DNA from 3 places in the Micrococcus sp. HMSC067E09 genome. Region 1 is predicted to be linked to each of the others. Evidence: riboswitches for the same ligand, from Rfam matches in the RefSeq annotation. Region 1 holds a riboswitch; each other region holds the start of a gene.
The links. Region 1 has a riboswitch for S-adenosylmethionine ahead of HMPREF2863_RS10705 (flavin reductase family protein). Riboswitches for the same ligand answer to the same signal wherever they lie in the genome.
Positions count from the first base shown of each region.

Region 2: another riboswitch for S-adenosylmethionine. It lies ahead of HMPREF2863_RS00390 (acyl-CoA dehydrogenase family protein); the one in region 1 lies ahead of HMPREF2863_RS10705 (flavin reductase family protein).
Region 3: another riboswitch for S-adenosylmethionine. It lies ahead of HMPREF2863_RS06380 (O-acetylhomoserine aminocarboxypropyltransferase/cysteine synthase family protein); the one in region 1 lies ahead of HMPREF2863_RS10705 (flavin reductase family protein).

Region 1 is NZ_KV809453.1:76,148-85,981, reverse strand. Features, by position in the region: gene HMPREF2863_RS10720 (ABC transporter ATP-binding protein) at 1-461, opposite strand, end outside; gene HMPREF2863_RS10715 (hypothetical protein) at 458-3,295, opposite strand; gene HMPREF2863_RS10710 (hypothetical protein) at 3,391-3,747, opposite strand; gene HMPREF2863_RS11630 (hypothetical protein) at 4,098-4,652, opposite strand; SAM riboswitch class IV at 4,928-5,048, shown strand; gene HMPREF2863_RS10705 (flavin reductase family protein) at 5,116-5,658, shown strand; gene HMPREF2863_RS11920 (hypothetical protein) at 5,797-5,979, shown strand; gene HMPREF2863_RS10700 (cold-shock protein) at 5,976-6,179, shown strand; gene HMPREF2863_RS10695 (hypothetical protein) at 6,375-7,838, shown strand; gene HMPREF2863_RS10690 (FMN-binding glutamate synthase family protein) at 7,968-9,834, opposite strand, start outside.
Region 2 is NZ_KV809405.1:36,665-46,498, forward strand. Features, by position in the region: gene HMPREF2863_RS00360 (O-acetylhomoserine aminocarboxypropyltransferase/cysteine synthase family protein) at 1-32, opposite strand, end outside; gene HMPREF2863_RS00365 (DUF1648 domain-containing protein) at 429-1,247, opposite strand; gene HMPREF2863_RS00370 (MDR family MFS transporter) at 1,689-3,176, opposite strand; gene HMPREF2863_RS00375 (siderophore-interacting protein) at 3,426-4,325, shown strand; gene HMPREF2863_RS00380 (hypothetical protein) at 4,666-5,391, shown strand; gene HMPREF2863_RS00385 (AMP-binding protein) at 5,545-7,737, opposite strand; SAM riboswitch class I at 8,034-8,138, shown strand; gene HMPREF2863_RS00390 (acyl-CoA dehydrogenase family protein) at 8,150-9,556, shown strand; gene HMPREF2863_RS00395 (MFS transporter) at 9,553-9,834, shown strand, end outside.
Region 3 is NZ_KV809438.1:207,379-217,212, reverse strand. Features, by position in the region: gene HMPREF2863_RS06390 (SGNH/GDSL hydrolase family protein) at 1-813, shown strand, start outside; gene HMPREF2863_RS06385 (homoserine O-acetyltransferase MetX) at 874-1,998, opposite strand; gene HMPREF2863_RS06380 (O-acetylhomoserine aminocarboxypropyltransferase/cysteine synthase family protein) at 1,995-3,413, opposite strand; SAM riboswitch class IV at 3,525-3,642, opposite strand; gene HMPREF2863_RS06375 (VOC family protein) at 3,781-4,434, shown strand; gene HMPREF2863_RS06370 (CPBP family intramembrane glutamic endopeptidase) at 4,760-5,662, opposite strand; gene HMPREF2863_RS06365 (phosphotransferase family protein) at 5,705-6,739, shown strand; gene HMPREF2863_RS06360 (glycine C-acetyltransferase) at 6,977-8,197, opposite strand; gene tdh (L-threonine 3-dehydrogenase) at 8,197-9,243, opposite strand; gene gatB (Asp-tRNA(Asn)/Glu-tRNA(Gln) amidotransferase subunit GatB) at 9,477-9,834, opposite strand, start outside.

The sequences.
Region 1 (9,834 bases):
GCGGGTGCGCCGAGCCGGTGCCCCAGGCCAAGGCGTTCCAGCTGGGTCCGGACCGTGTCCAGTGCGTCCCGGGGCGAGCCGGCGACAGGCCCGCCGTGGACCCAGATGGCCGCGTTGTCCAGCGCGGACAACTCCCCGATCAGCTCGCAGGACTGGTCCACGTACCCCAGGTGTTCACGCCGGTACCGTGCCAGGGCCTCCGCGGCGAACCCGCCGAGGTCCCCGTCCAGCCCGCCGTCGGGACTGCGGTAGCGGATCCGGCCCGCCAACGGGATCGTCAGCCCGGCAAGATGGCGGATGAGGGAGGACTTCCCGGTGCCCGAACGCCCCCACAGCCCCACGATCTCCCCGGGGTGGAGCGAGAGATCCAACCCCTCGATGAGCACGCGGGTGCCGCCGTCCGGACTGCGGTACCCGACCTGCACGCGGTCGAGGGTGAGAACGGGCGCGATCGCGGTCATGCGGGCTGCCCCTTCCAGGCACGGGCGAGCTGGGCTCGCCGGGTGAACAGGGTGATCAGGAGGGTGAGGAGCAGTCCGAGACCGGCCGCTCCCACCACCGGCGGCAGGTCCACCGCCGGGGTGAGCAGAACCAGCACGAGCCCTGCCACCAGGCCTGCCACGGCCGCCTCGACGGCCAGAGTGGGCAGGTGCCTGACCATCAGCTTGGCCCGGGACCAGCCCGCCAGCAGCAGCACGATAGCCTCAGCACGGACGGTGTCCCCCTCCACGCGATGCAGCTGCACCAGCAGGATCATCCCCACGACGGCGGCCAGCGCCCCCAACGCCAGCCGGAACGGCAGGTCCTGCGCCACGGCGGCCCCGGCCAGCAGGGAGGTGCCAGCCTCGCGGCGGGCCTGCAGGACGACGGCGACCAGCAGCCCCGCCCCCACCGCGACGGCCGCCCGGTAGGCGGCGCCGGTGAGCAGGCGCGGCCATGTGCGGGCTGTCCACCGGGTCAGCAGCGCGGCTGCCGTGCGGGCCGGCCGGGCCGGACCCGTCGACCGGGTGGCGTGCTCCCGGGTGTCGGCGGTCGTGGGACGGGCGGCGGTCACCGCCGTGGTCACGATGGCGGCGGCGAGCACCGCCGTCGCCCCGAGGCCCACGGCCACCAGCGGGGGTTCGACCCCGATGCGTGCGGTCGTGGCCCCGGCCGCGGTGAGCGCGGCGAGGGTGAGGGCGAGCACCATGAGCGTAGGAGCATCCTCCTTCAGGTGGCGTCTCACCGTGGCCCCGCGCGTCCAGCCCTGGAGAGCCAGCACACCGGCCCGACGGCGTCGCGGCCGGGCCGCCGCCAGGATGCACAGGCCTGCCAGGCCGGTCAGCAGCGCGGTCACCGTCATGGCCTGCGCGGTCCCCGCGGACCCGACCGCCGCCGAGACCCGCTGGGAGGCGGCCAGCTCCGGGCCGAGCTGGCGCACGGTGCCCAGCGGGCCGGTGTGGGCTTCGCCGTCGGTGGAGTCGAACCGGTAGGACACCACCTGGAATTGCCGGGGCGAGAGGCTGGAGGCGGCCACGGTGGTCACCGCGAATCCGGCGTCCTTCAGCTGCTGGGCCACTGCGTCGATCGTGGCGAGGTTCTCCGGTGTGAGGTCCTCCCCCACATCGGCCACCCGGACCCGCACGGTGCTGAAGGGCCGTTCCAGCCCGAGGGTGGCGGCCGAGGCCGCGTCGACATAGGCGGCGGGCATCTGGTTGGCCAGGCCGAAGCCGGTGGAGGCAGGCTGCAGACGCACCTCGCGCGGGGTGCCGTCCGGGTCCGCGACGAGGGTCGTGGGCAGCTCCACATCCGTGAGCAGCGGGGCGATCCCCGCCAGGTCCGTGTCCGGTTCGGGGACGAGGGTGCCCACGCTGACCAGCAGCGGGGCGTCGCCCGTGCCGAAGCGACGCCCGTCGTCGGTGGCCGCGTAGTAGGCGGACTCGCGGGACGTGGACGCCGGCAGGGCCCGGGCGACGGCGACCTCGGGCCGGCCGGGGAGCGTCCCAGAGGCGGTCTCCACGCCGGCGGCCTCGGCCAGGTTCCCGTCCGCCGTCGTCGGCCGGGTGAGGGTGCGCGTCTCCTGTACCAGAGACAGACGAGGTGAGTCATAGCTCAGGACCGGGTCCTGGACCGTGGTCAGCCCGGGCACGGGGATGACGGTGACCCCGAGGCCGAGGCCGCCGAACCGCCCCGAGACGTCGGAGGTGGAGACGTCCTCCTGCGTCGCCAGACCGCCCGTGGGCAGCTCCCAGGTGGGCAGGCCGAGCATGCCGCGCGGACCGGTGGGGTCCCGTGGGTCCACCGGAGCCTGCTCGATGCGCAGGCGGGTGGCCGGTTCGCGGTAGGGCTTGGCGCGCACCTCCAGGGACAAGGGCGCCGAGCCGACGCTCGTGGCGAGCACGGGGACCGCGCTCAGGGACTCCGCGGAGCGACCGGTGGTGTCCGCGAGGATCTGCAGGTGGGCGGGGAGCCGGTCCTTCGCCTCGACGAGCGCACGTGCCTCCTCGGTTGCTGCGCCCGAGAGACGGTCGACCACTGCGGAGAGCGACCCGGCAGGCGAGGACTGGGCGAGCACACGGAACGCGTCCGCGGCGGCCGTGTTGCCGCCGAGGTCCAGCAACGTCGCCTCCGCCGCGGCGTCCACCACCACCATCCGGTTGCCCTGCGGGTCGGGTTCCGCCCACGGGGCGGCCCAGTAGGTGCCGGCGGGGACCTCACGCTGCGCAGGCTCGGGTGTGCGTCCGCGGGGTCCGAGGGCGAGCGTGGGGAGTTCGACGTCCGTGCAGGGGCCGGGCTCAGGAGGAGCTGGATCGCAGACAGCCTGGTCCTCCAGCAGCGGCCGGGCGTCCTCGATCGGGCCATCGTCGGAGAAATAACCGATGAGCGTGGTGTCCATACCGAGCACGGGACGGTGGCCGAGGCCGTCGTCGGTGTGGACACGGGCCTCCAGGTCGAACGCGCGGGGACCCTCCACGCTGCCGTCCGCCGGGTACCCGATCATCACGGCATCCTGGTTGGCCACGCTGCGCACGCCGAGGTCGCCGAGCGGGGCGGCGACCTCGACGCCGGACACCGCGCGGATGCGGTCGAGGTCGGCGGTGCTGAGGCGGTCGGCCGAGCTCGTCCACGCGGCCGTGTCCAGCGGAGCGGAGAGCGCTTCAGAGCTCGGGGCGGCACCGGGGGCGGAGACGACGAGGTCGTAGGTACCGCGCCAGCTGCGATCGACAAGGTCCCGGAGCCGCTGTGTGGCCTGCGCCTGGACGGTGAGGCCCACGACAAGTGTCAGGGCAAGGGCACCGGCCACCAGCCGGAGCATGCGAACGCTCGGCAGAGCCGGCCAGGCGGGAGCGGTGCGGCGAGACGCTTCTCCCGGGGATTCACGTCCCGCCGCGCCCCTTCTCCGAGGCTGCGTCATTCGGAGAGTGCAGTCAGGACGACCCGGAACGGGGAATCGTTGTCCACCGTGACCGTGAAGGTCATGGGTCCGGCCTCTGGCACGGGAGCCGTCGCCGCAGACCAGTCACCGCACGCACCCTCCGAGCCGGCCATCCACGTCTTCTCGTCCTCGCCTTCCCGAGAGGTGTGAATATCCGTCTTACCCGTCGCGTCCGAGGGGCAGAGCAGGATGACCCGCAGAACCGCACCCTTCTGTGCATCCACGGTGATCTCCTGCGAACCGGTCCCGACCGCTTCCTCGAGCACAGACTCCGTCGCCGGGTCGAGGTAGCCGGCATCCGGATGCTGGCGTGAGTACTCGACCAACGTCATCCCGTCCTTCTCGAAGAGAGCGGCCGGAAGCGCCTCCTCAGCGTCCGAGCCTGACGAGCCCGCGCCGGAAGCGGCCGTGGACTCCGCAGAAGATGCGGACGCGTGTGCCGGGTCACTCGATGACGCTGCAACACTGGATTCCCCCGAACTGGACGTCTTGTTGTCCGAGGCGGAGGAGCATCCTGTCATGGCTGTACCGAAGAGAATCGCCGCGACGATAACCGAGGCGCAACGAGTAGATCGCAGGAGGGGGAAGGAGGACATGATTGACCTTCTTGTCATGAGTGAACGAAACGGGAGTGCTCTGGCGCCGAACCTTTCGAGTTCGACGCCGGAGCACTTCCCCTGGGTCAGAGACGGTAGTGCTGAAAGTGGAACTGCTGCCATGGAGTGGTGAACGACCCGCTACGCACGGTCACTACCTTGCAGTTCCTGGTCAGCATCTGGCGCTTCCAAGTTCCCTTAGCCCGCTTGGCACCAATCACGAGCTTGCCACCGTTCTTATAGCTAGCCGGCACCTTCCACGCTCCACTGATCGTATTGGTGGAGGAATAGGTGACACCCACTCGGGTGCCTACCTTGGCCGAAACACCCGCGAGGATTGCACGAACATCACCTGACACCTCGCCCGTAATGTCCCCGCTGACGGCAAACGTTCGTCCAGTCGCGATGGAGAGGGTCACGCCGGGCGCCCCAGACACAGAGGAATAAGCCGAATGGGACTTCTTGAAGGTATTCGAGGTCACATTGACAGTCGTCCAACTCTCCTCTGCACAGTCGGCGTTCGGCGAGATGACACCCCCCTCCGGGGATGAGGTCACCGCCCCCGCTCCCGGGGCTGCCGTCAGCGCAGCTGCCACAACGACCCCTGCCGATACCGCCGACAGCTTCTTCTTGATGTCCATCCACATGATCCGACCCCTTTCAGGTGAACCGGCCGTGGGGCCGCGGGTTGCGGTCTCGAGCTCCCCCCCCTCTCTCGAGTAGCGTCATCCTGACCCAGCCGCCCTAGATGTGTCAAGCATCACATTCTGGCAGTGCTCCGCCGAGACTACGGCGCAGGAAAACCGTCGTTTCGCCGCTGCTCGGCACGGCGACGGCATCGGTGTGACCTCGCGTGTCGTTCACAGGGTCGACACCTTTGACGCCCCGGCGTGCCCGCTCCTACCGTGGAGCCCAGAATCACGAGTTCCCGCCATTCACGGCCCTGGCCGGCGGGACGGCAACCCTCTCAACGCTGCAGTGGGGTGCTCCAGGTGAGGATTCGGCCCTCCGGCACCCCGGTTGGGCAAGTACAGCGTCTCTGCGGACACGTCGGTCCGCCCGCCTGCACCGCAGGGCCGCGTCCGTTCCGAAGGGATCCGACGCATGACCACCACCGCACTGCTCTCCCCCGCCACCGCCGCGCATCCGCGGTGGGACGAGGACATCACACCCCTGAACCTGCGCCGAGGACTCGGCGCGTTCCCCACCGGCGCGGTGGCCGTCACCGGCCGGTCGGACGGTGTGGACGAGGTGATGGTGTCCTCCTCCTTCGCCGTGGGGATCTCCTGGGAGCCTGCGCTGGTGTCCTTCTCCGCGCAGAAGTCCTCCCGCACGTGGACGCGTCTGCGGAACGCGGACACCCTCGGCGTCTCCCTGCTCGCCGAGGAGCAGCACCACTTGTGCCGTCAGCTGGCCTCCCGCACCGGAGACCGCCTCGCCGGGCTGGAGCTGCACCGCACCGGCCGGGGCACCCCGTTGCTCGAGGGCTCCTCGCTGTGGTTGGAGACCCGCCTGCACGCCGAGGTGGACGCCGGCGACCACACAGTGGTCCTGATGGAGGTCCTGGGCTTCGCCGACCACACGGACGTCCACGCCCCGGCAGCCCTGCACCACAACGCCTTCACCGGGTTGCGCCCGCTCGCCTGATCCGCCCGGATCGCCTCCGCCCGCCGGCGGCGGGAGGCACGACGACGGCCGCCCCGCGTCATCCGCCCGTCCCCCTCCCTGCGACAGGGCCGGGAGGACAGCGGCCGGTGTACCGCCGTCGTCGGGAAACGTGAGACGATGGGCAAGAAGCAGTTCTCCCTGTTTACCCGTCTTCTTGCAGTACCCGGGCCTGACGGCCAGGGGGCGTTGGTCTTCGCGGTGCAGTGTCACCGCTTCACCCGTGCCGCGAGCCCGCTGCACGGCACCGACGCCGACAGCCTGCGCACCGCAGGCGGGCACAGCGAAAGGACACCCCCATGACCGTGGGCACCGTCAAGTGGTTCAACACCGAGAAGGGCTTCGGCTTCATCGCTCCGGAGGACGGCTCCGCCGACGTCTTCGTGCACTACTCCGCCATCCAGGCGCAGGGCTTCAAGGAGCTCCAGGAGAACGACCGCGTGGAGTTCGAGACCGTCCAGGGCGACAAGGGCCTGCAGGCCGCCAACGTCACCCGCCTCTGAGGCCGTGACGCCCCGCCCGGCGGGGCGCTGACCTGGGCATGAGACCACGCCCAGGGCATGGACACAGGAGTGTCACAAGGGCCGGTGAGCCGCTAGAATCGTCCTTGCAGGCGTTCGACATGCGGCCGACCGGCCCTCGTGCATCCAGACCTGACTGCACCCGGCACCGGCCATGAGCCCGGAGGGGACCCACTGATGACCGCACGCAGCACCACCGGCTCCGCACACGCGCGCGCCCTCGGCGTGACCGGCGTGCTGCTCTCTGCCGCCGTGCTCGCCGGCCCGGCCCACGCTGTGGAGACCGCCGAGCCGAGCACCGCGCCGTCGTCGAGTGCGGAGACCACCACCCCGGAGCCGACCGAGGAGCCGACCGCTTCCCCCACGGAGGACCCCACCGAGGAGCCGACGCCGTCCGAGGATCCGTCGCAGAGCCCGTCGGGTGACCCGGCCGAGCCCGCTGAGGACCCCACCGAGGATCCGTCGCCGAGCCCGTCCGACGACCCGTCCGAGGAACCCACGCCGTCACAGGAGCCGTATGCCTCGCCGTCGGGCACCCCGACCGAGCCCACTGAGGACCCCACCCCCTCCGAGGACCCGACGCCGTCCGAGGACCCCACCGAAGACCCCTCCCCGTCACGCGAGCCCTCCCCCTCGCCGTCTGACGACCCCACTGAGGACCCCTCCCCCTCCGAGGACCCCTCGCCGAGCCCGTCGGACGACCCCACCGAAGGCCCCTCCCCGTCACGCGAGCCGTCCCCCTCGCCCTCCGACGACCCGACTCCGAGCCCGTCGGACGACCCGACCGAGGACCCCACCCCGTCCGAGGAACCGACGCCGAGCCCGACCGAGGACCCGACGCCCAGCCCGTCCGACGACCCGACCAAGGACCCGACGCCCAGCCCGTCCGACACCCCGAGGTCGCCCAGCCCGTCCGACACCCCGCGGTCGCCGAGTCCGACCCCGCCGCTGTCCACCCCGTGGACCCCGCACGCCTCCTCGGCCCCTGACGGCCCCGGCAGCCCATCCTCGACCGCGCCCGGCACCCGGACGCCGGCCCCGTCCTCCGAGGTGCCCGGTTCTTGGACCCCGTCGCCGTCCGCCGACGGCCAGGACGACTCCTGGACTCCGGCCCCGAGCCCCGGCACGGACGACGCCCCGAGCCCCGAGGCCTCCGGGACCCCCGGAGACGGCGCGATGTCCCCGTCCGGCGAGCCGCTGGACCTGGACTTCTACCCTGCGCCGACCCCCGGTGGGGCCACCGAGGCCCAGGGCGCCGCGTCCCTCGGCTCGAACGACGGTTCCAGCCGCAACAGCACCCTGCGCGACGCCTCGGACAGCGCCCTGTCCGGCCTGCAGAACTCCGGCCGTCTCCTCGAGGACGACGCCCTCGCCGCCCTCGAGCACGCGCAGAAGGAGAAGCTGGTGAAGCCGCAGGCCTCCGGCGACCAGACCGAGGACCTGCGCAGCATCCTCTCCGAGGGCGAGACGGACGATTCCTCCATGGACTGGGCGGAGCGAGGCCCGCTCCTGGCCCGCGTCGGGCAGGCGCCCGGGTGGCTGATCGCCGTGCTGCTCGTCAGCGTCGCCACCCTCGGCGCGCTCGGCTACCGGTCCTTCGCCGCCTTCCAGCGCCGCCGCGAGGAGCGCCAGGGCGGCTGACGGTCCCACCCGCACACGGAAGAGCCGGCCCCGGCAGACCGTCTGGTCTGCCGGGGCCGGCTCGTGTCAGGACCGCGGCGGGTCCGCGGGGTCAGGCGCGGCCCTCGGGGTCACGCGCCGACCTCGGGGTCAGGCGCGGCCCTCGGGGCGGTCGCCGCCCTCCACGGTCTCGGTGGTGCCACGGCTCGTGTCCTCGTCGCCTTCCTCGATGCGGCGGTTGCCGTGATCGTCCTGGGACGGGCCGGCGGCGTACGGCTCCGTGTGCTCGTCGTCGTGCGGATGCTCGGCGGTCTCATCGCGGACGGGGGCCTGCTGTGCAGCAGTGGAGCCGCCGGCAGCCGAGGTGCTGCGGCTGTCCTCCACTGCGCGCTGGCCGGTGACTCCGTTGCCGTAGTAGTCGTACAGCGACTGGCCCTCGGCCAGCTGGGTCACGCGCGGCATCGGGGAGGTCGACGGGTGCGCCTCCTCCGCGGCGGCCGACGCGCGGCGCTCGGCCGCATTCGCCTGGGCGCGCTGGGTCGGGGTGACGAGCAGCTCCGAACGCCACTCCGGGTTGTGGTCGTTCAGGTACTGGATCGGGGCATGTTCGCCGAAGTGGTCGGCATCCGCCTCCTCCCAGTCGATGTCCCAGCCGCCCGGAGGGGCGTTCAGGAGCTCGTTCTGGCGGATCCAGCGGTAGATGGACGCGTAGGAGCGGGTGCTCAGGTGGTCCACACGGCGGCGCAGCATGCGCGTGTTCAGCTGGGACGGGTCGGTGACGCCCATGGACGCCATGATCTGCACGGCCTCGCGCACGGTGAGGCGGTGGTAGTTGTACACGCGGGCGGACTTGTCCTCCACGTCCAGGGCGCGCATGAGGCGCGGGTCCTGGGTGGCCACGCCCACCGGGCACTCGTTGGTGTGGCATTTCTGCGCCTGGATGCAGCCGGTGGCCATCATCATGGCGCGGGCGGACATGGTGAAGTCCGCTCCCTGGATGAGGCGCTTGACGATGTCCGAGCCGGTGGCGATCTTGCCCGCGGCGCCGATCTTCACCATGTGGCGCAGGCCGGTGCCGACCAGCGCGTTGTGGACGAGCATGAGGCCCTCGGTGAGCGGGGTGCCGATGTGGTCGGAGTACTCGAGCGGGGCGGCGCCGGTGCCGCCCTCCGAGCCGTCCACGATGATGAAGTCCGGAGCGATGCGCTCCTCCCACATGGCCTTGCACATGGCGAGCACGTCCACGCGGGAGCCCACGCAGAACTTGATGCCGATCGGCTTGCCGTCGGCGAGCTCACGGAGCTGCCCGATGAACTGCACCATCTCACGCGGGGTGGAGAACGCCGAGTGCGAGGCCGGGGACAGGCAGTCCTTGTCCTCCGGGATCTCACGGGCCTCGGCGATCTCCGGGGTGATCTTGGAGGCCGGGAGCATGCCGCCCAGGCCGGGCTTGGCGCCCTGGGACATCTTGATGGTGATGCCCTTGACCTCGGGGAGGACGGCCTTCTCGCGGAACTTGTCCGCGTTGAAGGTGCCGTCCTCGTTGCGGCAGCCGAAGTAGCCGGAGCCGATCTCCCAGAACAGGTCGGCGCCGTTGCCGCGGTGGTACTTGGTGAGGCCGCCCTCGCCGGTCTCGTGGACGAAGCCGCCCATGCCGGCGCCCTTGTTCATGGCCAGCACCGCGTTGGCGGAGAGCGAGCCGAAGGACATCGAGGAGATGTTCATCAGGGACATGTCGTACGGCTGGCTGCAGTCCGGCCCGCCGATGCGGACCGTCGGCGGCTCGGCCGGCGGGTTCACCGGGGCGGACGAGTGCAGGAGGAACTCGTAGCCGATCTCACCGGTGTCGCGCTCGGTGCCGAACGCCTTGTGGTTGTCGAGGCCCTTGGAGCGCGCGTAGACCAGCGATCGGGTGTCGCGGTCGAACGGCTTGCCGTCGAAGTTGCGCTCGATGAAGTACTGCTGGATCTCCGGGCGGATGGACTCCAACAGGTACCGGAAGTGGCCGAGGATGGGG
Region 2 (9,834 bases), on a different contig from region 1:
AACTCGTGCGGGGCGGGGCGGGGGTCTGCCACGGGGGTCCTTCCGGTCGTCGGCCACAGGCACGGGCGACGGACGCGCGGCGGGGAGGCGGCCGTCGTCGTGGTGTCCATGGTGCGCCCGGCCCAGGGGGCGGGGCAGGCCGGAAGGTCGTGCGAGGTCACGCAGAGGCGGCCGGGCCCCGCAGCCGGCGCGGCTGCGGGGCCCGGGAGGGGGTCCTGGACAGGCGGACGCCCCGGTGCCGACCGCGCGAGGGGGTACGCATGGTGGTCGACGCCGGGGCGTCCGCTTTTCAGTTGTCCATCATCACTCGCACCTTGATGAGGCGTCTACGACGCTAGGCGGTCACCCTTGAGGCTCTCGCAAACGAGCCTGGTCATTGCCTGGCAGTCCGGATGTCGAGTGATCTGTGTCTCAATCGTTGGAACCGCTCAGCCGGGCCAGGCAGTGATCCAGAGGACCGCCGGCAGGCCGACGGCGAACACCAGGACGAAGCCCCGGTAGAGGCGCCGACCGCCCGGAGAGCCGATGTTCACGGTGGTCCCCACTCCGTAGCCCTCGCGCTTGTTCACCACGATGTTCGGCTCATCCGGGTCGTTCATCATGCCGGTGGCGGTCCAGCGTTCCTCCTCCGCCCGCTCCTGGGCAGACGCATGGTGCCCCAGCTCGGTGGCGACGTCCTCGGACCAGCGGCGCCAGTGCCGCATGGACAGGGACAGGGCCGCGAACACGCCCACCATGACCACGGTGAAGACCAGGGGCATCAGCCACCAGGGCAGCCCGGCGGTGCGTCCGAGCAGGACGTGCACGGTGGTCGGGGCCGCGGCGAGCAGTATCAGCAGGCTGATCCAGCCCAGCGCGGAGACCATGCCGAAGTGCAGGCCGTGGCCGCGTACGCGCGCCCAGCCGGAGCGGTCCTGCGGGGTGGTGGACAGGGACGGGGCGAGGGCTGCGACGACGGCCAGGGCGGCGGCGCTGCCCAGGCCGATGAGCGCTCCCTGCGCCACAGCGCCGAAGGACGTACCCGCCCAGGCGTCCGGGGACCCGCTCGGGCCCCAGTGCGTCGGGATCTGCTCCGGCAGGCCCGGCAGGGCGAGGAGCACCCACGCGACGAGGGCGAGGCCCAGGGCGGCGGTGACGACGAACGGCAGCCACGCCTTCGGCCTGGCCCTGCGGACGAGGCGACGCTCCTGCCTCTGGAGGCGGCCGTCGTCGGGGGAGCCGGGGGCGTGCGGCGGCTGGTGGGTCATCGGTAGAAGCCTCCCCTCGGGGCCGCGACGCTGCGGCCGGATCTCATCGGGGCCTGGTCTCAACGGGCTGGTGGCCTGCGAGTCTATCGAGGGGGTCCGTGAGGGCTGCGGAAGTTCCGCGCCTGCAGAGGTGCGGGGCCCGCAGAGGTGCCGCGCCTGCGGGGCGCGGTGCCTGCGCGCCGCCCGGCCTCGGACGTGCAGAGCCCCGGGCTCGGCCGCGTGAGGGGGACGCGTTGATGATCGAGGCCCGGGGCTTCTGCTGTTCAGTTGTGATTCATCACTCGCACCTTGATGAGGCGTGTTCCACGCTAGGGGGAAGCCCTGACCGCAGGCGCAGACGCTGCTGGGCGTTCTCTGGCCGTTGCGTTGCGCTTCGATCACATCGTGACGTGCGCCACGATCGGCTCGTGGCCACTGGGCTGCGCGGAGTGTCAGGCCGCGTCAGTGGGCGTCTGCGGCCTCGTTCGAGGAGCGCTTCACGAACCACACGGCCACCACGTTGAGGCTGAACACGCAGGCGCCCGCCAGCAGGGCCAGGTGCACACCGTCCATGGTGGCGGCGACCTGGTCCGAGCCGTGGGCGGCGGACCCGGCCGTGCCCACGGTCAGCAGGGTGATGAACAGGGCGGTGCCGGCGGCCGCCGCCACCTGCTGGAGGGTGGACAGCAGCGCCGAGCCGTGCGCGTAGAGGCGGCGCGGCAGAGAGGACAGGGCGGTGGTCATCAGCGGGGAGAACATCATGGACAGGCCCACGCTCATGACGATGTGCAGGGTGATCACGAACGCCGCTGTGGACTGCGGGGAGAGGAACGTGTAGCCCCAGAGCGCACCGGCGGCCAGCAGCGAGCCCGGGATGAGCAGGGGACGGGGTCCCACCCGGTCGTAGAGGTTGCCGACCACGTAGCCGAGGACGCCCATCGCGGCACCGCCGGGCAGCAGGGCCAGGCCGGATTCCTGTGTGGTCCAGCCGAGGACCTGCTGGAAGTACATCGGCAGCAGGATGATGACGCCGAACAGGGACATCATCGTCACGAGCATGCAGCACAGGGCCGTGGCATAGGTGGGCCGGGCGAGCGTGCGCAGGTCCAGCAGGGCGTCGTCCCCGAGGCGCACCTGCCGGTAGGCGAAGAACGCGAGGAACACGGCGCCGGCGGCGAGCGGGATCCATGGGGCGACCGGCGCGTGACCGCCGGCGGCCTCGCCGATGCTGGACAGGCCGAAGATCAGGCCGCCGAAGCCGAGCGCGCACAGCACGCCGGAGAAGCCGTCCAGGCGGATCTTCTCCGGCTCCGTGACGTTGCGGACCCACAGGGCGCCGGCCACCAGGGCGGCCAGGGCGATGGGGAACACGGCGCCGAACATCCAGCGCCACGTCAGGTGCTCCAGGATCACGCCGCCCACGGTGGGCCCGGCGGCCGGTGCGACTGCGATGACGATCGAGATGATGCCCATGACCCGGCCGCGACGGGAGACGGGGACCACGTTCAGCACGGTGGTCATCAGCAGCGGCATCATGATGGCCGTGCCGACGGCCTGGACGACGCGCCCGGCCAGCAGGACCGAGAACAGCGGGGCCAGGCCGGCCACCACGGTGCCGATCGTGAACGTGCTCATCGCGAAGACGAACACCTGCCGCACTGTGAACCGGTTCATCACCCACCCGGTGAACGGGATCACCACTGCCATGGTCAGCATGAAGCCGGTGGACAGCCACTGTGCGGTGGCGGCGGAGACCGAGAACTCGGCCATCAGCCGCGGCAGTGCCACGGACATGATGGTCTCGTTGAGGATCACCACGAAGGCCGCGGACACGAGCAGGCCGATGAGGCGGCCGGTGCCGGGGGCGAGGGTGACGGGGACGGAGCCGGTGGGCAGGGAGTGGGCGGAGGACTGCGCGTCGGTGTCCGGCTGCGCCTTGCCGGCGGTCATGCGGCGACCCGCTGCTGAGGCAGGGCGGCCTGGAGGGTCTCGCCGGGGGCGCCGCCGGCATTCCAGGCGCGCACGAGTCCGGTCCGAGCGGTCATGGTCTGTTTCCCTTCCCGGTGGTTCAAAGTGGGCGGTTGAAAGCCTCCGAGGATCTTAGTGGGGCACCGCCGCCTGGTGTCCGTTCGACCGCACAGTGGATAAGGTGAGACAGACGTTTCGTATTCCCCGCCGATCCCCTGGAGGCAGCTTTCCGTGAAGAACGACGACGGCGCCCGCGACTCCGCCTCGACCGCCGCCCCCGCCGGGGGTGGCCGTCCGCCGCGACCGCAGACGGTGCTGGAGGTGGTCCGCACCGAGCAGCTGACCCCCCACATGGTGCGCGTGGTGCTCGGCGGCGACGGGTTCGCCGCGTTCCACGAGCGCTGGGCCGCGAAGAGGGCGACCGACCAGTACATCAAGCTGCTGTTCGCCGATCCCGCGCTCGGGTTGGAACCGCCCTATGACATGGACGTGCTGCGGGAGCGGCTGGCCCCCGAGCAGATGCCCGTGCGCCGGACCTACACCGTCCGCGCGGTGGATGCACGGGCGCAGACGGTGGCCGTGGACTTCGTGGTGCACGGGGACGAGGGCCTGGCCGGCCCGTGGGCTGCGCAGGCGCAGCCGGGGGAGAAGGTCGCGTTCTTCGGACCCGGCGGCGCCTACCGGCCGGACGAGGACGCGGACTGGCATGTGCTCGCCGGCGACGAGGCGGCACTGCCGGCTCTGGCCGCCGCGTGCGAGGACATGGCCGCACGGCTGCCGCAGGCGCGGGGCGTGGCACTGATCGAGGTGTCCGGAGAGCAGGACGAGCAGGAGTTCGCCGCGCCGGAGGGAGTCCAGGTCCGCTGGCTGCACCGCGGCGGGGACTTCAGCCCGCAGACCGCGCTCTGGGTGGACGCGCTCGAGGAGCTCGAGTTCGGGCCGGGCCGCGTGCAGGCGTTCGTCCACGGTGAGCGCGAGCAGGTGAAGCGGGCCCGGAGGCACCTGACCGACGTGCGTGGGCTGGACCGCAGGCAACTGTCCGTCTCCGCATACTGGGCCCACGGCCGTGCGGAGGAGGCGTTCCAGGCGGAGAAGCGCGAGCCGATCGGCAAGATCTTCGACGACGACTGACCCGCTGCCCCGTTCTCCCGTCCCCCATCCCTGGTCTCACGCCCCCATCCCTGGCGTTTCTCCGCTCCGCCCACCCCTGGCGTTTCCCCCCCCCTCCGCCCACCCCTGGCGTTTTCGCTCGCGAAACGGGAAGGGGGCGCCTCCCACTTCACTAGCGAAGACGCTGCGGGGAGGGGTGGGGGCGTCTGGCCGGGGAAGGGTTGAGGCGTCCGGCCACGGTGCCGGTCCACGTTCGTCAGGGGTGGACGCGGGTGGAATCCGTTGTGATTCTATGGGGGAACATAGAGTTCGGAGGCGGGCGTCCGGCCTTCCTCCACGATCATTGACGAGGGGACCGACCATGAAGAACCGTGTGTCCATCGCCGTTGGCATGTTCGCCGCCGGTGGCCTGCTGCTCACCGCCTGCGGCTCCACGCCCACCCTGGATGAGGCCTGGCCGGAGGTTCGCAAGAACTTCGAGGAGGCCGAGAGCCTGCGTATCAACATGGAGGCCACCGGTGAGGAGGACGACAGCACGGGCACCGTCGACCTGGCCGGCGCCACGGACGACTCCCACATGAAGGGCACCATGAACATCCCCATGGGCGGAGACCCCGTGAACATGGAGGTCATGAGGCTGGACGGGGACGCGTACCTGAAGGTGAAGTCCGACGGCGAGGACAATGCCTTCACCGAGATGCTCGGCGACAAGTGGCTCAAGATGTCCGCCTCGGAGGCCGAGGGCATGGGCGAGTTCGCGATGTCCTCCCTGGTGGACCAGATGGTGGAGGACATGCCGAAGAGCGATCACTTCGACGGCCACGACATCGAGGCCGAAGAGGTCGAGATCGACGGTGAGAAGTACGACAAGTACGTGATCCCCGAGGATCTCCTTGAGAGCGAGGACGCCGGGGACGTCTACTACGTGGACCGTGATGACAACACGCTGTTCCGGGTGGAGGGCACGAAGACCGAGGACGGCGGCCAGGAAGCCGTCGTGACGTTCACCGACTGGAACGAGGTGGAGGCTCCGGAGGCGCCGGCAGAGGACGAGGTCGTCGACCAGTCTGATCTCATGAACCCCTGACACCCAGCCGTGAGGGGAGGCCGGATGCCCCCGGCGCCTGCCTCCGGCTCCCCGCCGGACTCCCCACTCGTTTTCGCTCGCGAAACGGGAGGCGACGCCTCCCGTTTCGCGAGTGAAAACGTCTGGGGGGCGGGGGCGGGAGTCGTCAGAAGCTCACCGGCGGGCGGCGACCGCCTTCTCGATCTCCGCCACGCACGGCTCGTTCTGCAGGCTCGTGGTGTCCCCGAGGGCGTCACCGGTGAACAGCTGCGTGAGCAGTCTCCGCATGATCTTGCCGGACCGGGTCTTCGGCACGTCCGGCACGAACACCACGTGCGCCGGCTTCGCCACCGGGCCGATCACCCGCGCCACGTGCCGCCGCAGTTGCTCGGCCTGCTCCGTGGTCTCCTCCGGGCGGCCGGCCACGGCGAACCGCTCGTGCGCCACCACGAAGGCCACCGCCGCATGCCCGGTCTTCGGATCCGGGACCGGGCACACCCCGGCCTCGATCACCTCCGGGTGTGCCACCAGCGCCGACTCGATCTCGATGGTGGACAGTCGGTGCCCGGAGACGTTGATGACGTCGTCGATGCGCCCGAGGATCCATACGTCCGAGTCATCGTCCCGCTTGGCGCCGTCCCCGGCGAGGAACCAGCCCTGCCGCGCGTAGTCGGCCCAGTAGGAGTCGTAGAACCGCTGCGGGTTCCCCCATACGGTGCGGGCCATGGACGGGGAGGTCCGGGTGACCACGATCTTCCCCTGCAGGTGGGCGCCGACTGAGGTGCCGTCGTCGTCCACCACGTCCACGTCCACACCCGGCAGCGGGCGGGACCCGCAGCCGGGCTTGAAGACGGTGTCGGTCGGGCGCGGGGAGAGCACGGTGGAGCCGGTCTCGGACTGCCACCAGGTGTCCACCATCGGCACGCCGACGGAGCCGTCGCGGGGCACCGGCGCCTTACCCGCCGCGGCGGCCCGACCGTCCAGCCGGTCCAGCGCGTCCCGGCCGATCTGCGTGCGCGCCCACACCCAGGCCTCCGGGTTCACAGCCTCGCCGACGGTGCCGATCAGGCGGATCGAGGACAGGTCGTACTCCGCGGGCACGCCGTCCGGGTGCCAGCCCATCAGCGATCGGATCAGTGTGGGAGCCGTGTAGTAGCTGGTCACCCCGTAGCGCTGGATGACCTCGAAGTGCCGGCCCGGGTGCGGGGCGTTCGGCACGCCCTCGTAGATGACCTGGGTGACGCCGTTGCTCAGCGGCCCGTAGATCTCATAGGTGTGGGCGGTGACCCAGGCCAGGTCCGCAGTGCACCAGTGGACGTCGTCGTCGCGCCGCGCCGGGTCCGGGTGGGAGAACAGGAAGTCGTGCGTCCACGAGGCCGCGGCGAGGTACCCGCCCGAGGTGTGCACGAGCCCCTTCGGCTGCCCCGTGGTGCCGGAGGTGTACATGATGAACAGCGGGTGCTCTGCGTCGAAGGCGCGCCGGGTGTGGACGTCCGGCTGGCGGTCCACGACGTCGTGCCACCACAGGTCCCGGCCCTCGGTCCACGGGATGTCCCGGTGGCCGGTGCGGTCCAGGACGAGGACGTGCTCGATCGCGTTGTCCCCGGACACGGCCTCGTCCGCGTTGGCCTTCACCGGCACGGCCGTGCCGCGGCGGAACTGGCCGTCCGTGGTGACGAGCAGCTTGGCGCCCGTGTCCTCGACGCGGAACCGCAGCGCCTCCGCCGAGAACCCGCCGAACACGAGCGAATGCACGGCGCCGATCCGCGCGCACGCCAGCGTGATGACGATCGTCTCCACGAGCACGGGCAGGTACACGACGACGCGGTCGCCCGCCTCGATGCCCAGCTCTTCGAGGGCGTTCGCGGCCCGGGCGACCTCGCGCTGCAGCTGCGCGTAGGTGACGGCGCGGCGGTCCCCGGGCTCGCCCTCGAAGTACAGCGCCACCTTCTCCCCACGCCCGGCCTCCACGTGCCGGTCCACGCAGTTGTACGCCACGTTGAGCCGCCCGTCCGCGTACCAGCGGATCTGCGGGGCGGCCCCGGCGGCCGCGTCCGTGGGGACCGTGTCCGTCACCTGGGTGAAGTCCGTGTCCCAGGTCAGCCGGCGGCCCACCGCCTCCCAGAGGGCGAGTCGGTCGGATTCGGCGACGACGGCGCCGTCGCCCCGACCTCCATGGGCCCGTCCCGCGGGCCGTCCCGGGTGGACGTCCGGGTCCGCTGCGTCCACCAGGGACTGCGGCAGCGGACCGGGCAGCGTGGCCAGGGCGGCGGCGGGGACGCCGTCGTTCGGGCCGCGGACGGGATCCGGCGCGGGGAGGGCCGTCTCGGCGACGGCCGCGGCGGTGCCGGCTGCGGACACGGGCATGGGGTGTCTCCTTCCATCGGTCCTGGCGGGAGCACCCGCAGCCCGCGGGGAGGCGGACCCGGGTTGCTGCGGCGTCGAAGAGCCAGGTCTCTGGTGCCGCTCCGGATGGTGTGCGCGTCCACGGTAGGCCCGCGGTGTGCCACAGACGCGGTGCCGGTCCGGCTGGTGGGCGCGGACGCGTTGCGCCAGGTCATCTGGGCGGCGCCGACGGGCGACGCCCGTCCGGCGAGGGTGTCCATGACGGACGTGGGGCGGCTGCCTTCCGTGGCCGGGCGGGGCCGTGCTGTGCTGTGGCCGACCCATCCAGAGCGGCCGAGAGATCCGGATCGACGACGCCGCAGCAACCCCCTCATCCCTGTCCGGCAGGGTCGGGACGGTGCTACCGCCGGGACCGATGGAAAGGAGCCCGCGCATGTCCGCGCCCCTCACCGCACCCCACGACCCGACCGTGAACGCGGTCCCCACCCGTCCGCCGCTGGCCGTCACCCCGGACGTCCCGGACACCGACGACCTCGCTCGACTGCGGCAGCGGTTCGCCCCGATCTTCGAGCGCATCGCCGCCGGCGCCGCCGAGCGGGACGTGAACCGCACCCTGCCGTACGAGCAGATCCGCGAGCTCAACGCCGCCGGCTTCGCCACCCTGCGCGTTCCCCGGTCCCACGGGGGACCGGAGGTGAGCGTGCGGACGCTGACCGCCCTGCTGGTGGAGCTGGCGGCCGCCGACTCGAACGTGGCCCACCAGTACCGCTCCCACTACGGGTTCCTGGAGTCCCTGCGCCACAAATCGTCCGCCCAGCAGGAGCGCTGGTACCGGTTGATCCTCGAGGGAGCCACCGTGGGCAACGCGTCCACGGAGACCTCGGGCAACGCACTGGGCACCCTCAACACCCGGCTCGAGCCCCGTCCGGGCGGCGGCGCGGTCCTCACCGGGCGCAAGGGCTACGCCACCGCGTCCCTGTTCTCCACCCACACCCGGGTCTCCGCGGCCATCACGGACGAGGACGGCAGGACGACGCCGGGCCGCTGCTTCGCCGTGGTGCCCGTCGATCACGAGGGCGTCGAGCTCTACGACGACTGGGACGGCTTCGGGCAGCGCCTCACCGCCACCGGCACCGCCGTGTTCACGTCCGTCCCCGTGGACGGCGCCGACCTCTTCGACCGTCAGGCCGGCACGGCCGAGGCCGTGATCGAGGCCGCCTACTTCCAGCAGTTCCTGCTGGCGGTCCTGGCCGGCATCGCCACCGGCGCCCGGGACACCGCCGCCGAACTGGTGCGCGCCCGCACCCGCACCTTCAACACCGGCTCCGGCGCGCTCTACCGCGAGGACCCGCTGATCCAGGAGGCCGTCGGACGGATCGCCGCCACCGCCTTCTCCGTGACCGCCGCCGTGCTGCACGCCGCCGACGCCCTGGACGCGGCCATCGCCGCGGTCGACGCCGCCGCCGAGGGCGAGGACCTGGCCCTGGAGGTCTACGCGGCCGAGCTGGCCGTGGAACAGGCCCAGGTGACCGTCCCCGAGGCCGCGATCCGTGCCGCCTCCGAGCTGTTCCACGCCGGCGGCGCCTCCAACACCCGCTCCGGCAAGGCCCTCGACCGGTTCTGGCGCAACGCCCAGACCGTGGCCACCCACAACCCCATCCCGTTCCGCGCCCGCTCTGTGGGCGACTGGTTCGTCAACGGCACCCTGCCCGAGGGGCTGAACGCCATCGGCGACGCCGCCGGCGCGCCGAAGCACTCCGAGCAGGGCGGCGCCCCGTCGGCGTCCGGGGCCGAGGCCGGCCCGGCGGTGGGCACTGCGCCGAAGGGAGGGGCACGATGAGCACCGCAACCGTCCAGCAGGCCCGCCGCACCCGCCTGCGGGCCGTGTCCGGCTCCTTCATCGGCACCACCATCGAGTGGTACGACTTCTACCTCTACGGCCTCGCCGCCGCCCTGGTCTTCAACGTCCAGTTCTTCCCCGGCTCCTCGCCGCTGGCCGGCTCCATCGCCTCGTTCGCCACCCTCGCGGTGGGCGTGGTCGTCCGGCCGCTCGGCGGTATCCTCGCCGGCCACTTCGGGGACCGAGTGGGACGCAAGTCCCTCCTCGTGATCTCCCTC
Region 3 (9,834 bases), on a different contig from region 1:
ACCACGCATCCGTGGCGCCGCTACGTGGCCCTGGGCGACTCGTTCACCGAGGGCATCGGCGACCCGGTGGCCGAGAAGCCGGGCTACCACCGCGGCTGGGCCGACCGCGTGGCCGAAGAACTCGCCCGCCTCACCCCGGACGACGAGCGCTTCGCCTACGCCAACCTTGCAGTGCGCGGCAAGCTCCTGGACCAGATCGCAGCGGACCAGATCGACCCCGCCCTCGAGCTGCAGCCGGACCTGGTCAGCATCTGCGCCGGCGGCAATGACATCCTTCGCCGGGCGGACCCGGACGAGGTGGCCGTCCGGCTGGACACCGCGGTCGAGCGGCTGTCCGCCTCCGGGGCCACCATCCTCCTCTTCAACGCCACGGACGTGAAGGAGACCCCGGTGCTCGGCCGCATCCGCGGCAAGGTGGCCATCTACAACGAGAACGTCCGCACCATCGCCGCCCGCCACGACTGCCTGGTCCCGGACATGTGGTCCCTGAAGGTCCTCTCCCGCCCGGAGATGTGGGCCGAGGACCGCCTGCACTTCTCCCCCACCGGACATCACACGATCGCGGCGATGGTCCTGGAGACGCTGAACGTGGAGCACGACCTGGAGCCGTTCGTGCCCAAGCCGCTGCCGCCGCGGAACTGGCGCCACGCGCGGGCCGAGGACGTCGTGTGGGCGCGCACCCACCTGGTGCCGTGGGTCATCCGCCGCATCAAGGGCGTCTCCTCCGGAGACGGCCGCAGCGCCAAGCGCCCCGACGCCGCTCCCCTGTTCGGCGCGGACATGCCGCACGGCTCGGACTACAACGAGGGCTGAGAACCCGCCGCCCCGACGACGGCCCGGACGCACAAGGGGTGCGTCCGGGCCGCCGTCGGCTCAGAGGGCCAGGTCCTGCCGGAGTTGCTCGGCGACCTGCCCGTAGTGGACGAGGAAGCCGTCATGCCCGAGCGGTGAGTCGATCATGTGCACCTGCGGCCGGGCCGGCAGCAGCGCGGCCAGTTCGTGGGACTCGGCGGGCAGGTAGAGCCGGTCGGTCTCCACGGCGGCCACGAAGGCCCGGCCTGTGAACCGCCGCAGCGCCTCGGCCACGCCCCCACGGCCACGGCTGACGTCATGGCTCATGAGGGCCTCGGTGAGGGTCAGGTAGGCGTTCGCGTCGAACCGGCCGACCAGCTTGGAGGCCTGATGGTCCAGGTAGGACTCCACCTGGTACCGGCCCAGACGCTCTCCTGCCGCCGTGCCGAAGGGATCCTCCTCACCCTGGTGGCGGCGCCCGAACCTCACGGCCAGCTCCTCGGCGCTGCGGTAGGTGATGTGGGCGATGCGCCGGGCGATGCCGAGGCCGGCCTCGGGCTGCGGACCTCCGTAGTAGTCACCGCCCCGGAACTGCGGGTCGAGGCGGATGGCCTGTGCCTGGGACTGGGCGAAGGCGATCTGCTCGGCACTCGAGTGCGCGGTCGACGCCAGCACCCCCACGCCCGCCACACGGTCCGGCCTGCTCACGGCCCACTCCAGGGCCCGGGCGCCGCCCATCGACCCGCCGATCGCGGCATGCCAGCGGGCGATGCCGAGGTGGTCGGCCAGCCGTGCCTCCGCCTCCACCGCATCGCGCAGGGTGATGAACGGGAACCGCGAGCCCCACGGACGTCCGTCCGGGGCCGGGCTCGCCGGGCCGGTGGAACCGGAGCAGCCGCCCACCATGTTCGGCGCCACCACGAACCAGCGGTCCGTGTCCACGGCGCGGCCGGGACCGACGAGCTCATCCCACCAGCCGGTGCTCGGGTCCTGGCGGTGGGCGGCCACGTGGGCGTCTCCCGTGAGGGCGTGGAGGACCAGCACGGCGTTGGTGCCCTCGGCGTTCAGCGTGCCCCACGTCTCATAGGCGAGCTCCACTGCCGGCAGGTGGCCGCCGGTCTCCGTGTCCAGCGGCCCGACGCAGAGCCGGTGGAACCCGCCGGCGGGCAGATCGGTGCGGGTGCCCCTGACGTCCACCGCGGTCACCGGGCCTCCCCTGCGGAGGCGGCCGGGCCGTCGTCGTGCCTCACGGCGCCGGAGGCGGCGGCGAAGCCGGTCTCAAGGTCCGCGAGGATGTCCTCGATCGACTCCAGGCCCACGGAGAGGCGGACCAGGCCCGGGGTGACGCCGGTGGCGCGCTGTTCGTCCTCGGTGAGCTGGGAATGGGTGGTGGAGGCCGGGTGGATCACCAGCGAGCGGACGTCGCCCACGTTCGCCACATGGTGGTGCAGGGTCAAAGCGTCCACGAAGGCCGCGCCGGCCTCGCGGCCGCCGGCGATCTCGAAGGAGACGATCGCACCCGCGCCGCGCGGGAACAGCTCCTTCGCACGGGCGTTCCACCGGCTCGAGGCGTGCTCGGGATGGACCACGGCCTCCACCTGCCCGTGGCCTTCCAGGTACTCGACGACCCGGCGGGAGTTGGCCACGTGGCGCTCCATGCGCAGGGACAGGGTCTCCAGGCCGAGGTTCACCAGGAAGGCGTTGAACGGGGAGATCGCCGATCCGTAGTCACGGAGCAGCTGCACGCGGGCCTTGAGGATGTAGGAGAGGTTCACGCCGAAGGCGCCGTCGGCGCCGAGGTCCCGAGCGTAGACGAGGCCGTGGTAGGACTCGTCCGGCTCGGTGAAGCCGCCGAAGCGCTCGGGGTACCTGCCGTAGTCGAAGGTGCCGGCGTCCACGATCACGCCGGCCATGGCTGCGGCGTGGCCGCCGAGGTACTTGGTGGCCGAGTGGGTGACCACGTCCGCACCGTGCTCGATCGGCCGGAACAGGTACGGCGAGGCCAGGGTGTTGTCCACGATCAGCGGGACACCGGCCTCGTGGGCGACGGCGGAGACACCGGCGACGTCCAGCACGTCCCCGCGCGGGTTGCCGAGGGACTCGCCGAAGAACGCCTTGGTCTCCGGGCGGACGGCGGCCCGCCACTGCTCCAGGTCGTCCGGGTCCTGCACGAAGGTGGTCCGGACCCCGACCTTGGCCAGGGTGTGCTTGAAGAGGTTCTGTGTGCCGCCGTAGAGCGAGGTGGAGACCACCACGTGGTCCCCGGCGCCGGCGACGTTGAGGATCGCGAACGTGGTGGCTGACTGCCCGGAGGACAGCAGCAGCGCACCCACGCCGCCCTCGAGCGCGGCGATCTTCTCCTCCACCGCCTGCTGGGTGGGGTTGCCGATCCGCGTGTACAGCGGGTCCAGGTCCGCCAGCGCGAAGCGGTCCGCGGCCACCTGGGAGCTGGGGAAGTCGAAGGACGTGGTCTGCACGATCGGCAGAGCGGTGGCGCCGTGGGCGTGGGGCTGCTCGGCGCCGGCGTGGATCTGACGGGTCTCGAAGCCCCAGGCCTCGGCGGCGGGGGTCTCGGCGTTCGCGGAGGCGCTCGTCTCAGGGGCGCTGTTCTGGGTGGTCATGGCGGACTCCTGGGGCTGTCAGGGTCGGCCATGCCCCCGCACCTCGGACTGCCGTGGACCTTGAGCAGGTCCGGGGCTCTGGCACGCCCGTGCGGGAGCGGGCGCATGACACGACCGCGCTTGCCGGGCCCCGGTCTGGGGCCGGCCTGGTCGTCACCCGGGGCACCCCGCCGCGGTGGGGAGGGTTGCCGGCCAGAATGCCGGGGCACTGGTGCTGGCTCTCGTGACCGTGACGCCAGTGTGGCATCGGGGACACACCGACCGCACACCGGCTCGTCACGATTTCATGTCCTTCGTCACACAGGGCTAGCCTGAGCCTCACGACAGCCCGGCTGACATCCCCTGGGCCGACGAGAGGACGATCTTCGTGAGCACCATCCGCCTGGACCATGTGTCCTACGCCGCCGGCCCCGAGGGCCTCGACGCCACCGTGGAACGGGTTTCCGACGCCCTCGGCGTGGAGCGCGTGAAGGGCGGCGTGCACCCTCGGTTCGGCACCCGCAACGCCCTGTTCCCCATGGCCCACGGCCAGTACCTGGAGGTCGTGGAGGTCCTGGACCACCCGGCAGCGGCGAACGCCCCGTTCGGCCAGGCCGTGCGCTCCCGCTCCGAGCAGGGCGGCGGCTGGATGGGCTGGGTCGTGGCCACAGACGACCTCTCCGCCTTCGAAGAGCGCCTCGGCCGCTCCGCCGTGCCCGGCAACCGCAAGTTCCCGGACGGCCGCGAGCTGACCTGGAAGCAGATCGGCATCAAGGGCCTGATCGCGGACCCGCAGGTCCCGTACCTCGTCTGCTGGGACGAGGGCACCGAGGACCTCCACCCCTCCCTGGCGGCCCCGGCGCAGGCCTCGATCTCCTCGCTCACCCTGGCCGGCTCCCGCGAGCGCGTCCGCTCCTGGCTGGGCCTGGACGATCCGTCCCAGAAGGTCGAGGACCTCACCATCGAGTACGCCGCGCCCTCGGGCACCCCCGGCCTGCTGACCGTACGGTTCGAGACCCCCCGGGGCACCGTCACCCTCTGACGGCTCCCTCACCCCCGGCGCTCGTCCTGGCGGCCCCCCGACGCTGTTCCCGACGGCCACCCCGGCGCTGTTCCCGACGGCCACCCCGGCGCTGTTCCCGACGGCCTCCCCCGGCGCTCTTCCTGACGGCCCCCGACGCTCTTCCTGGCGGCCTCCCCGGCGCGCTTCGCCTACTGGTCTGCTGGCCTACTTGTCTACTGGTGAGGACACACCGTCTGGCACCCCTCCTGCGCGGGCGATGAGGGTGTGTCCTCACCAGTTGGCGTCGGACGGGGACGGACCGGACGTTGGACTGGGCATCGGACCGGGCCTCGGGCGGGGACGGTCAGGTGCCGAACCAGCCCAGCTGGGCCAGCAGCGGGGCGGCGACGAACCCGGTGACGTCCAGCAGCAGGTGGGCGACGACCAGCGGCATGACGCGGCGCCAGCGCAGGTAGAACAGCACGAAGACGACGCCCATCGCCGCGTTGCCCAGTCCGGGGCCGATGCCCTGGTACAGGTGGTAGCCGGCACGGAGCACGGCGAGCCCGATCACGATCGCGGTGACGCGGACCGGCAGGAAGGCACCGGTGTCCGTGGTGCGCGGGGCCGGCAGCTCCGGAGCCTGCTCCCCCGCCAGGCCACAGGAGCGCAGCTGCTGCAGATAGGACAGCCGGTCCACCATCCAGGCGACCACGATGATCTCCTCCACCAGCGCATGGCGCAGGGCGGACAGGACCAGCACGGGCACGGCGTACCAGGTGTCGTCCATGGCGGAGCCGACGATCGCCGTGGTGGCGCCGAGGGCGCGGCCGCCGGCGTAGACGGCCAGGGTGCCCAGACCCATCACGAGGAACAGCAGGGCGCCCCAGCCGAGGTCCGCCCACGGGCGGCGGAAGTCCAGGCCGAACGCGCGGAACGGGTTGCGGCCGTGCAGCCGGACCAGGTGGAGCACGAGGGCCACCGGGACGAGGGCGAAGCCGATGTTCAGCAGCTGGTAGGTGAGGTCGAAGACCCATCGGTTGTTCAGGACCGGGTTGAGGACGGTCGTCTGGTCCCGCAGCGGCCCCTGGGTCATCTTGTCCAGCAGCTGCACCACGGCGTAGACCGCGGACTTGCCCAGGGACAGGCCGAGGACGATCGCGACCTCCCAGCGGACGGTGCGCGCCGAAGGGGCGGGCAGCGCGCCGGAGGAGCGTGCCGTCGTCGGGCCCTGACTGGCCTGGGGGGTGGTTCCGGAGGTGCTCACGTGCGCAGTGTAGGTCCGTCCGCCGGGGGTACGGTGTCAGTCATGGCGTCGGATCCGCTTCCCTCAGAGATCGGGCTCGCGCGCACCTGCGCCGAGCGGCTGCTGCCCCACGTGGACGCCCAGACCGCCGAGCGGCTGACCGGAGCGCGCTGGGATGCCGGACGTGTGGAGGAGTCCGGCCAGTTCCACCGGGTGCTCGTCCTGGACGACGTGGCCGTGCTGCGCATGACGCGGATGGCGGAGGCCGGTGCCGCCCCCGGCACCTGCTGGGCGCCGGACGACTCCCCGGCCTTCCACCTTCCTCGTCGCATGGGCCTGCTGCAGGCGCTGGCCGCACGGGGCCTGCCGTTCTCCGTGCCGGCGCCGCTGTCCGAGGTGTGGCACGCCGAGACGGCTGAGGGCGTGCCGCTGACCGCGGCGGTGCTGCAGCCCTACCTGCCCGGCCAGCCGCATCCGGTGCACGAGGGCGACCCGGCAGTGCTGCGCGGGATCGTGGACGCCCTGGACGCCGTGGACGTCACGGATGGGGATGTGGCCGCAGGGCTCGGCCCGGCGTGGGCCTTCCGCGGACCGTGGACGGACGAGCGCATCCAGGCACTGCGGGCGCTGCCGGCGGCGTTGCCGGCCGAGCATGCCGGAGCCCTGCCGCAGTCCTGGCAGGAGGCGGTGGAGGTCATCGCGACGACGGTCCGCACCTGGTTCTCCGAGCCCGCCGTGGCGCCGCGGCTGGTCCACGGGGACCTGGCCGGCCACAACCTGCGCTGGGTGCCCGTCCCCGGCGAGGGCGACGCGGTCGTGTGGAGGCTCGCGGGCATCCTCGACTGGGACCTGGCGCATGCCGGAGACCCGGCACGGAACGTCGCGGACCTGGCGATCTGGCACGGCCAGGACCTCATCGACGAGATCGCCCGGGACACGGACGAGGCCGGCCGGGCCCGTGTGTGGCTCGGCAACGCGGCACTCGAGGCGCTGGACGACGCCCGCGCACGGCAGGAGCTCACCGGCCGGCCGCTGCGCTGGGACAAGCTGCTGCGGAAGGTCCTGCCGCGCATCGAGCGGGCGATGACCGCGTTCTGAGCCCCTCGCGCTGTCGCTCGCAGAACCGGCGCCGCCGCGCGCAGTCCGCTCCGCTTCCCAGGCGTTTTCGCTGACGATATGGGAGGGGCCCGGACCGCGGCCGGTCTCGACACTTTCACGAACGAAAGCGCCCGCTGACGATACGGGAGGGGCCCGGACCCCAGCCGGTGAGCCGGTGGTCCGGGCCCGTCTCCTGAGCGTCGCCTCGGGCCGAGCCTCGGCGTCGTCTCGGGTCGATCAGCCCTGCACGGCGGCGCGGGCCTTCACGAAGGCCTGCACGGCGTTCTCCACGTCCTCCTCGGAGTGGGCGGCGGAGAGCTGCACGCGGATGCGGGCGGCGCCCTTCGGGACCACCGGGTAGGAGAAGGCGGTGACGTAGACGCCCTGGTCCAGCATGGCGTCGGCCACGCGCGCGGCCAGCGCCGCGTCGCCGAACATCACGGGGACGATGGCGTGCTCGCCGTCGAGCAGCTCGAAGCCCTCCTCGGTCATGCGACGGCGGAACAGGGCCGCGTTGTCGAAGAGGGTCTTGCGCAGGGCGGCGGAGCCCTCCACGAGGTCCAGGGCGGTGAGGGTGGCGGCCACGATCACCGGGGCCACGGAGTTGGAGAACAGGTAGGGGCGGCCACGCTGGCGCAGCACCTCCACGATCTCCTTGCGGCCGGACACGTAGCCGCCGGAGGCGCCGCCGAGGGCCTTGCCGAAGGTGCCGGTGTAGATGTCCACGCGGTCGGAGACGCCGGCGTGCTCGGGGGTGCCGGCACCGGTGGCGCCCATGAACCCCACCGCGTGGGAGTCGTCCACCATCACCAGGGCGCCGTACTCCTCGGCGAGGTCGCAGATCTGCTCCAGCGGGGCCAGGTAGCCGTCCATGGAGAACACCCCGTCGGTGACGATCACCGTGCGGCGGGCGCCGGCGCCGTCGTTCAGCTCCTTGGTGGCCTCCAGCTGGGCGCGCAGGTCCTCCATGTCCTGGTTGGCGTAGCGGAAGCGGTGCGCCTTGGACAGGCGGATGCCGTCGATGATCGAGGCGTGGTTCAGCGCGTCCGAGATGATGGCGTCCTCGCGGCCGAACAGGGGCTCGAAGACGGCGCCGTTGGCGTCGAAGCAGCTGGAGAACAGGATGGTGTCCTCGGTGCCGAGGAACGCGGACAGGCGCTGCTCGAGTTCGACGTGCATGTCCTGGGTGCCGCAGATGAAGCGGACGGAGGCCATGCCGAAGCCGCGCTCGTCCAGGGCCTTCTTGGCGGACTCGATCAGCCGCTCGTCGTCCGCCAGGCCGAGGTAGTTGTTGGCGCAGAAGTTCAGCACCGGCTTGGGCTGGGCGTCCTCGGCACCGGCCGCAGTGGCCTGCACGTGGGCGGACTGCGGGGTGGTGATGGCCCGCTCGTGCTTGTAGAGGCCGGACTCGCGGAGCTCGTTCAGCTCGGCGGCCAGCTGGTCCTTGAATGCGTACATCAGAGGTTCCTCCAGTCCAGGACGATCTTTCCGGTGGCGCCGGCACGGGCGGCGTCGAAGCCGCGCTGCCAGTCATGGGCGGGGATGACGTCGGTGACGACCGACTCGATCTGCTTCAGCAGGGCGGGGTTCGACTGCAGCATCGCGGACATCGCGTACCAGGTCTCGAACATCTCGCGGCCGTAGATGCCCTTGATGGTGATCATGTGGGTCACCACGGACTGCCAGTCGATCGCGATCTCCCCGTCCGGCAGCCCGAGCAGGGCGATCTTGCCGCCGTGGTTCATGTTGGCCACCATCTCCTGCAGCGCGGAGGCACGGCCGGACATCTCCATGCCGACGTCGAAGCCCTCCTCCATGCGCAGCTCGGCCTGGGCCTGCCTGATCCGCTGGGCGGAGACGTCGATCGCGGCGTCGGCACCCATCTTCGTCGCCAGTTCCAGGCGCGCCGGGGAGACGTCGGTGATGGCGATGCGGCGGGCCCCGGCATGGCGGGCGATGCCGATGGCCATCAGGCCGATCGGCCCTGCGCCGGTGATGAGCACGTCCTCGCCGACCAGCGGGAAGGACAGGGCGGTGTGGACGGCGTTGCCCAGCGGGTCGAAGATCGCGCCGACCTCGGGGGTGATCGCGTCGTCCTTGTGCTGCCACACGTTGGACTCCGGGATCACCACGTACTCGGCGAAGGCGCCGTCTCGCTGCACGCCCACGGAGACGGTGTTGATGCACATCTGGCGGCGGCCGGCACGGCAGTTGCGGCACATGCCGCAGACCACGTGTCCCTCGCCGGAGACACGCTGGCCGACGGCCACGTGCTCCACCATGTCCCCGACCTCCACGACCTCCCCGTAGAACTCGTGGCCCGGGATCATCGGGGCCTGGATCATCGCCTGCGCGGCGGCGTCATAGGCCTCGATGTGCAGATCGGTGCCGCAGATGCCGGTGGTGTGCACGCGGATCTTCACGTCGTGCGGGCCGCACACGGGCTCAGGGCGGTCGGTGAACTCGAAGCCGGCGTGGGGGCCGGACTTGTACAGGGCCTTCATGGGTGTGGGGCTCTCCTGATGAGGTCGGTGGTCGAAGCCGCCCCGGGGGTGCTGCGGCGGCTGCGCTGCTCAGGGCGCGACGTCGACGGTGCGCCACCCATGAGGGTACTGGCAATGCGGCGCCGCGCCGAGCACGGCAGGTCATCCGGCGGGCGCACCCGTCCACTCTCCGATGCTCCGGCGACGGCCCGGGCGCTGCGCGCTCCGCAGCGCCCGGACCGGGGAGCGCGGGGTCAGCCGACGCCCAGGCGCTCCATCACGATCTCGCGGACGCGCCCGGCGTCGGCCTGACCGCGGGTGGCCTTCATGACGGGGCCGATCAGGGCGCCGATGGCCTGCATCTTGCCGCCCTTGATCTTCTCCACCACGTCCGGGTTGTCGGCGATGGCGGCGTCGACGGCCTCGGTGAGGGCGCCGTCGTCGGACACCACGGCCAGGGACCGGGCCTCCACGATCTGCTTCGGCGTGCCCTCGCCGTCGGCGACGTGTCCGAGGACCTGCTTGGCGATCTTGTCGTTGATGGTCTTGGCGGCGATCAGCTCCTCGACCTGCACCACGTGGGCGGGCTCCACGCCGAGCGCGGAGACCTCG